One region of the Cytobacillus solani genome, then DNA from elsewhere that is predicted to be linked to it. Evidence: riboswitches for the same ligand, from Rfam matches in the RefSeq annotation. Region 1 holds a riboswitch; the other holds the start of a gene.
The links. A riboswitch is a leader RNA that binds a small molecule or an ion and turns the genes downstream of it on or off. The one in region 1 is predicted to bind thiamine pyrophosphate.
Positions count from the first base shown of each region.

Region 2: linked by a shared signal. The riboswitch ahead of FI644_RS00035 (ABC transporter substrate-binding protein) and the one ahead of tenA (thiaminase II) in region 1 are both predicted to bind thiamine pyrophosphate.

Region 1 is NZ_CP041305.1:4,435,938-4,439,316, reverse strand. It holds gene FI644_RS22305 (ABC transporter permease) at 1-92, opposite strand, end outside; gene FI644_RS22300 (ABC transporter ATP-binding protein) at 79-825, opposite strand; gene tenA (thiaminase II) at 844-1,533, opposite strand; TPP riboswitch at 1,624-1,713, opposite strand; TPP riboswitch at 1,792-1,898, opposite strand; gene FI644_RS22290 (branched-chain amino acid aminotransferase) at 1,954-3,045, opposite strand; gene FI644_RS22285 (response regulator transcription factor) at 3,307-3,379, opposite strand, start outside.
Region 2 is NZ_CP041305.1:5,215-8,593, reverse strand. It holds gene FI644_RS00050 (ABC transporter ATP-binding protein) at 1-35, opposite strand, end outside; gene FI644_RS00045 (ABC transporter permease) at 32-799, opposite strand; gene FI644_RS00040 (thiamine-binding protein) at 796-1,089, opposite strand; gene FI644_RS00035 (ABC transporter substrate-binding protein) at 1,103-2,092, opposite strand; TPP riboswitch at 2,202-2,309, opposite strand; gene FI644_RS00030 (cell wall hydrolase) at 2,520-3,119, shown strand; gene FI644_RS00025 (YkvA family protein) at 3,325-3,379, opposite strand, start outside.

The sequences.
Region 1 (3,379 bases):
CCCCTGACTAGCCATTCAAATACGATTAATAGTAAACTTGCAAAAACGATAAATAGACTATAACTCTGAATCCATCTCTTAATCTGTTTCATTGGCAATCTTTTTCTCCAGTTCGTGTCGCAATCCAGCCAATTCTGTTGAATGCAGCAGGTCAGGAAATCGTGGACGCGGCAGATCTACATTTATTTCTTCTATCTTTTTGTCTGGGTGCAGCAGGATGATTCTGTCACTAAGAAGACATGCTTCCTCCAGGTCATGGGTTATAAACAAAACCGTTTTATTTAGCTCCTGCCAAATGGATAACAGCCATGCTTGCATCTCTCTTTTGGTAAATGCATCAAGAGCGCCGAACGGTTCATCTAGCAATAGCAAGTCTTTGCCTGTCAGCAGTGCCCGAAGGAAGGCTGCACGCTGCCGCATCCCTCCAGACAATTGTTTAGGCAGGGCGTTTTCATATTCAATCAGGCCAACATGATTCAGCCAATTTCTTGCTTCTTCTCTAGTAATCTGTAAATCCTTCCGGAATTCCGCTGCAATTATGATATTATCAATGATTGATCGCCATGGAAGCAGCAGGTCTCGCTGGGGCATATAGCCAACATCCCCAAGCGAAATGGACTTGCCGTTTATGGATATTTCTCCTTCATCTTGTTTAAGCAGGCCAGTTACCAATTTTAATATCGTGCTTTTGCCTGTGCCGCTTTTGCCAATGAGAGAGACGAATTCCCCACGATTTACTTGCATACTTAATTCCGAGATCACTTTGTTGTGTTGGTTTCCTTTATTCGTAAATGTGTAGGAAACATTTTTTAACACGAGCGTCATTTCTTCACCCACTTACAGTTATATAGGCCATTCTTGCTTGTAATAGTTCATTTCCCAGAATAAATATTCGTACTTTGAGGTCATTTGAAAATGCTCCTCAAGGATGGCGAGCTCCCGTTCTGGCTTTCCTTCCGCTAATTCATCCATCAGCCGTATAAGCCACTTTGCTCCTTCACCGAAGGTTTCAGAATCGTATGTTTCAATCCATTTGCCATATCGATTTGTCTCAATTTGATTTCCATATTGTTTTCTAAGCAATTTCCCAATCTCCCAGTAATCCCATGCACAAGGCAATAGACAAGCAACGACCTCGGCTAAACTGCCATTTTGGGCAACGTTTAACATATAGCGTGTATACGCAAGATTAACTGGTGTTGGCTTTGTAGCTTCTAACTCCTCACGGGAAATGCCAAATTCAGCAGCAAACTGGCGATGAAGCTCCATTTCAACATTTAATGTCTCATCGAGAATTTGAGCGAACTTCCCCATCGTATGTAGATCTTGTGCTTTTAGGACACCCACGGCAAATAGCTTTGCGTAATCGATTAAATACACATAGTCCTGTTTCATATAGTGAATGAATTTTTCCTCATCTAATTGACCTTTTCCAAGCTCTTGAACAAAGGGATGATTATGATTCTTCTCCCAGATCGGCTGAACATTTTCAAACAGCCTATCAGTGAATTTCTTTATTTTTACAATATCCATTTTATTTCCTCCTTCGAATTTCAATTAAAGCAAAAATAAAACCGCTTTCCAAATGTGGAAAGCGGTTAAATCATTACGCACAAATAGTCGTAATCATCTTACCTACTTCCCTACGCTAGTATGATCTAGATCAGGTTCAAAGGGTTACTTCTCAGCCATAAGGCGCCCCTAGCAGAAAAAAGTATTTAGTTAGTATTTAAGTATAAAAAACCCCCACTCTTTTAGACATATGAGTGGGGGTTGATGTATACGTAAGTGTTCAACCATTTACCACTTCCCTACGCCAGTGTGAACTAGATCAGGTTCAAAGGGTTTAGAACGGCCGTTCAATCTCAGTCTTTTACAAGACACCCCTAGTGTTTCTTATTTGAATTCAATTCATAGCATACCATGTATTTTGAATATTGCAAGCAAAAATGATTAAATATTTAAAGCCTCCTCTAATACTTCTACACGCCAGCCAAACGGGTCTTCATGTGTACCGTATTGAATCCCTGTTAGTGTATCATATAATTTTTTCGCAAGTTCCCCGGTTTCTCCATTATTGATTTCAAGTTGTTCATTTTGCCAGAAGAACTCCCCAATTGGCGAGATGACAGCAGCTGTACCCGTACCAAAAGCTTCTTCTAAAGTCCCTTCTTTATGTGCCTGATAGATTTCTTCCATTGAAATTTTTCGTTCAGAAAAAGGAATATTCCAATGTTCAATTAACTGAATGATTGAATCACGGGTAACACCGTCTAAGATGCTTCCATTTAAAACAGGTGTGATGACCTCCCCGTTTATCTTGAAGAATACATTCATGCTGCCGACTTCCTCGATATATTTCTTTTCTTTTCCGTCAAGCCAAAGAACTTGGGAGTATCCCGAATTTCCTGCCATTTCTTGTGCTTTTAAGCTGCCAGCATAGTTGCCAGCTGTTTTTGCATTACCAGTCCCGCCTTGAACTGCACGAACAAATTCTTGTTCAACGGAAATTTTCACTGGATTAATGCCTTCCTTATAATAAGCCCCAACAGGGGATAAAATGATCATAAATCGATAACTGTTTGAAGGTGCGACACCTAAGAATGGCTCAGTTGAGATGATAAATGGGCGTATATAAAGAGAAGTGCCCTCATATGAAGGGATCCAGTCCTTTTCAATAGAAAGCAATTGTTTTAATGCATATAACGCAAATTCCTCATCAATTGGAGGCATGCAAAGTCTCGCATTCGAACGATTCATTCGTTCCATATTTTTTTCCGGTCTAAATAATAAAACTTGTCCTTCTTTTGAGAGATATGCCTTCAACCCTTCAAATACTGTTTGCCCATAATGAAAAATCATTGCCGATGGTTCCAATGTGACAGGTTGATAAGGAATAATTCGCGGGTCATACCAGCCTTTTTCTGTAGAATAATCCATCACAAACATATGATCTGTAAAATGTCTTCCAAACTGAAGCTGGTCAAATGCCGGTTTTTGTTTTCTCGCTGCGGTTAAGCTGATTTCCATTTGATAGTCTCTCATCCACTTCTTCTCCCTGTCTTTTTAATATGTAATTCTCATGAGTTTTTTGCTTAAAAGCCTTGCTGTTTTTCAACTCTTTTAAGCGGTACTTAGTAAAAGTGAATTATTTATTTTTACAATTATCCTCCAATTCATATACTTTGTCGAGTGATTTTTTAAAAAATTCGAAAAATAAATAATTATGTTCTCCTGTCTACTTCCAAGTATATTAATGATGGAACAGATACTCTTTTTCCATATTACAAATAAAAAAGGGATGGTTTACTTAAACCATCCCTTTTCCTTCGATTGTGTAATCGCTTCTATTCGGTTTTTAACCTCAAGCTTGTCAAGT
Region 2 (3,379 bases), 780 kb from region 1:
CTTTTCGAGACATTTTCAATTGAAAGTAAACTCATTTTCTTTCAGCCTCCATTCTTTTCCAGCGGACTAGAAAATGCTCTGCCAGCAGAATGAGCAAAAATAATAAAAGACTTAATATCATAATAAATAATATAGCAACAAATACACGATCCGTTCGAAAGGAAGAGGAAGCAAGCGTCATATATACACCAATTCCTGATTTGGCTCCGAGCCATTCAGAGATGACTGCTCCCATCACGCTATATGTAGCTGAAATCTTTAAACCAGAAAATATAGCTGGCAAGGAAAAAGGAAGCTCAAGCTTCCAGAAAAGCTGTCTTCGATTAGCACCAGCCATCATCATATAATGCTTCAGTTCATTTGGTGTTTGTCTAAACCCATCTAAAGCAGCAACAGTGATGGGGAAGAAACAGACAAGTGTGATGACAATAATCTTTGGCATTAAGCCAAAGCCAAACCAAATAACCAATAGGGGAGCAAGAACGATGATTGGTACATTCTGTGATAAAATCAGCAAAGGGTAGATTGATTCTCTAACCATTGGAATAAGATGAAGGATAATAGCTGTCAGCAGTCCAACACTTGAGCCGATGACAAATCCGAGCAACGAAAGTTTAATTGTTGATTGCAGATGCTCATGAAAATTTCCCCAGCCTTCTATTGCTTCTTTAAGAATATCTGTTGGTGGTGGGAGAAGCCACGCAGGAATATCAGCTAGTTTAACTGCCATTTCCCAAATAATGAATAAAAGGAGGAGAACAAGAGCCGGTCTCCATCCTTTTAATAAATTGTTTATCATGAACGGTATTTCTCCGTTAAATCGTTCATTTCAATTCCTGAAGGCTGATATAAAATTTTTACTTGCGAAATGACATTTCTGCTCCCTTTTTCGATCATTTTTTCGTTCATTTCAGCTATGATTCTTAATAATTGTTCTAATTCACCTTCCATAGTTGTTTCCAGCGGGTGAACCTCATACTTAACTCCTGACGCATCAATTACACGAATTGCTTCATCAACGTAGGGAATGACATCCTCACCGTTTTTAGTTTTTGGTATGATTTGTATACTTACTAATGCATTAGCCATACTTTAACACTCCTCATTCAGGTAAAAATTCATTTGTAAAAGCTTTTTCAGCTTCTAATTTCTTATCAAGCAAACCGTTTTCGAACATCCAATCTGCATAGTTTTTCCAAACGTCTAGCTTTTGTTCACCCCATCTTGAGGCATCGTCTTGATAACGGGGAGCTAACCATTCCTGGCTTTTTTTCACAAGTTGTTCATCTAGATCGGGTGCAGCTTTTAATAGGATGTCTGCTGCTTCATTAGGGTTTTCGATTGTATAGCCATAACCTTTGGATGCCGCTTTAACAAAAGCTTTTACTATTTCAGGATTGTTCTTAATCATTTTTTCATTTGTTGCTAGTACTGGGGTATAATAATCAAGCTTTTCGCTATAATCGGTTAAATAAACCATATTAATTTTTTCCCCGCGCAGCTCTGCCTCCACGCCTGTCCAGCCATAATAAATCCAAGCGAAATCAATATCGCGTTTAACAGCTGTGAAGAAATCGGCATCGCCCATATTAACGATTGAAACATCTGCAACATTTGCCTTTTCGATTTTCATTAAAGAATCAAGAACGGATTTCTCAACAGGTGAGCCCCATCCCCCATATGTTTTTCCTGCAAAGTCTTTTGGTGATGTGATATTTTTTTCAGCAGGTGAAGCAAATCCAGAAGTATTATGCTGAATCACTGCGGCAACGGACACAAGAGGAACTCCTTGCACACGAGCTTGTGTGATACTTTCCTGATAACTTACCCCGAAATCAGCCTTTCCAGATGCAGTTAGCTGATCTGCACCAGCTTCACCAGGCATAATAATTTCCACATCAAGGCCTTCTTCTTTAAAGTAACCTTTATCCTTGGCAACATATAAGCCAGTATGGTTCGTATTTGGTGTCCAATCAAGAACAACCGTAACCTTTTCCAGGTCTTTTTTGTCCTTTTCCTTTGCTTGATCGTCGCCGCTGCTGCAGCCAGTAAGCAAGAGTGCGGAGCAAATGATTGTTATCCATTTCTTCATCCTTTTAACCTCCAGGTAATTTATACTTATGTTCTCCAGAATGTATGGATTTTTTGCAAAATAAAAACGCCCTTGGCATGAACCAGGGCGCATATAAACTAAACACATCTATGTATTAGAATATGTTCCCTCCGCTGGTATCAACCAGATCAGGTTCAAAGGGTTATCATCTCACTGATGAAATCTCAACCGATATACGGTTCCCCCACATTTTTAGCCTATTTAATTTGTCAAAAGCGTTTTTATTCCTAACCCATTATAACAGAAATGTTCTAATTGACTAGAAAAAAGTACTAATTAAATATATCTAAATAGTCATTCCACTATTTTACTGCATTTCTATGGAAAAAATTGAGGTGTGGAGGTGTTTAGTTTTCTATGTTACGGTTATATACGTTGTTCATGCAAGAAAAAAGGAGGGGATTGAATGAAGAAACTTGCAGCGGTTTTTGCAGGGTTCATGATGCTCTCATATCCGTTTTTCCAACCAGATAAACATTACACGTATGCTGAAACTTTAGATCATGTTGATATATATACGGTTCAAAAAGGTGATTCCCTTTTTGAGATTGGAATGAAATATGGAGTATCTGAAATAGATGTAATGAAAATTAATCATAAAAAGTCAGAAAAAATCCGACCTGGTGAAAAGTTAATTTTACCAAAATCGATTTCAAAAGAAGAAAAGGATCTTCTTGCAAGACTTGTCCATGCTGAAGCAAAAGGGGAGCCTTATGCTGGGAAGGTTGCTGTTGCGCTAGTCGTTTTAAACCGAGTGGAAGACAATCGCTTTCCAGATAAAATAAAAGATGTCATTTATGAAGATAGACAGTTTCAACCAGTGGATAATGGAGCTATTAATGAGCCTGCAGATAATAATTCTAAAAAAGCGGTCATGGAGGCACTTGCTCTAGAAGGAAAAGGAAATGACTCCGTCTATTTTTTCAATCCTGACGAAACAAGCAGTACATGGTTAAGAGCACAAACAGTGACTGAAGAAATTGGAAATCATCGCTTTGCTAAATAGGAACATCTCCAGTGTATTCGTGGAGATGTTCTTTTTTGTAATCAGGAAGAGGTGCCATGATTATGATTCCAAGGGTAAGTGGAGAAATCGTCACCACGGTCATAAGAAGGATTGACATGTGCCGACAAAGAGTGAAAAACAGGATACCGCGGTCACATGAGGTAGCACCAAGTGCCCAACATAGGCAAAACAAGCAAAACCTCGATTACATTTGCTTGTTTTCTTCAGCATCAATGGGCTGATTCCGTTTCCAGCTCTTA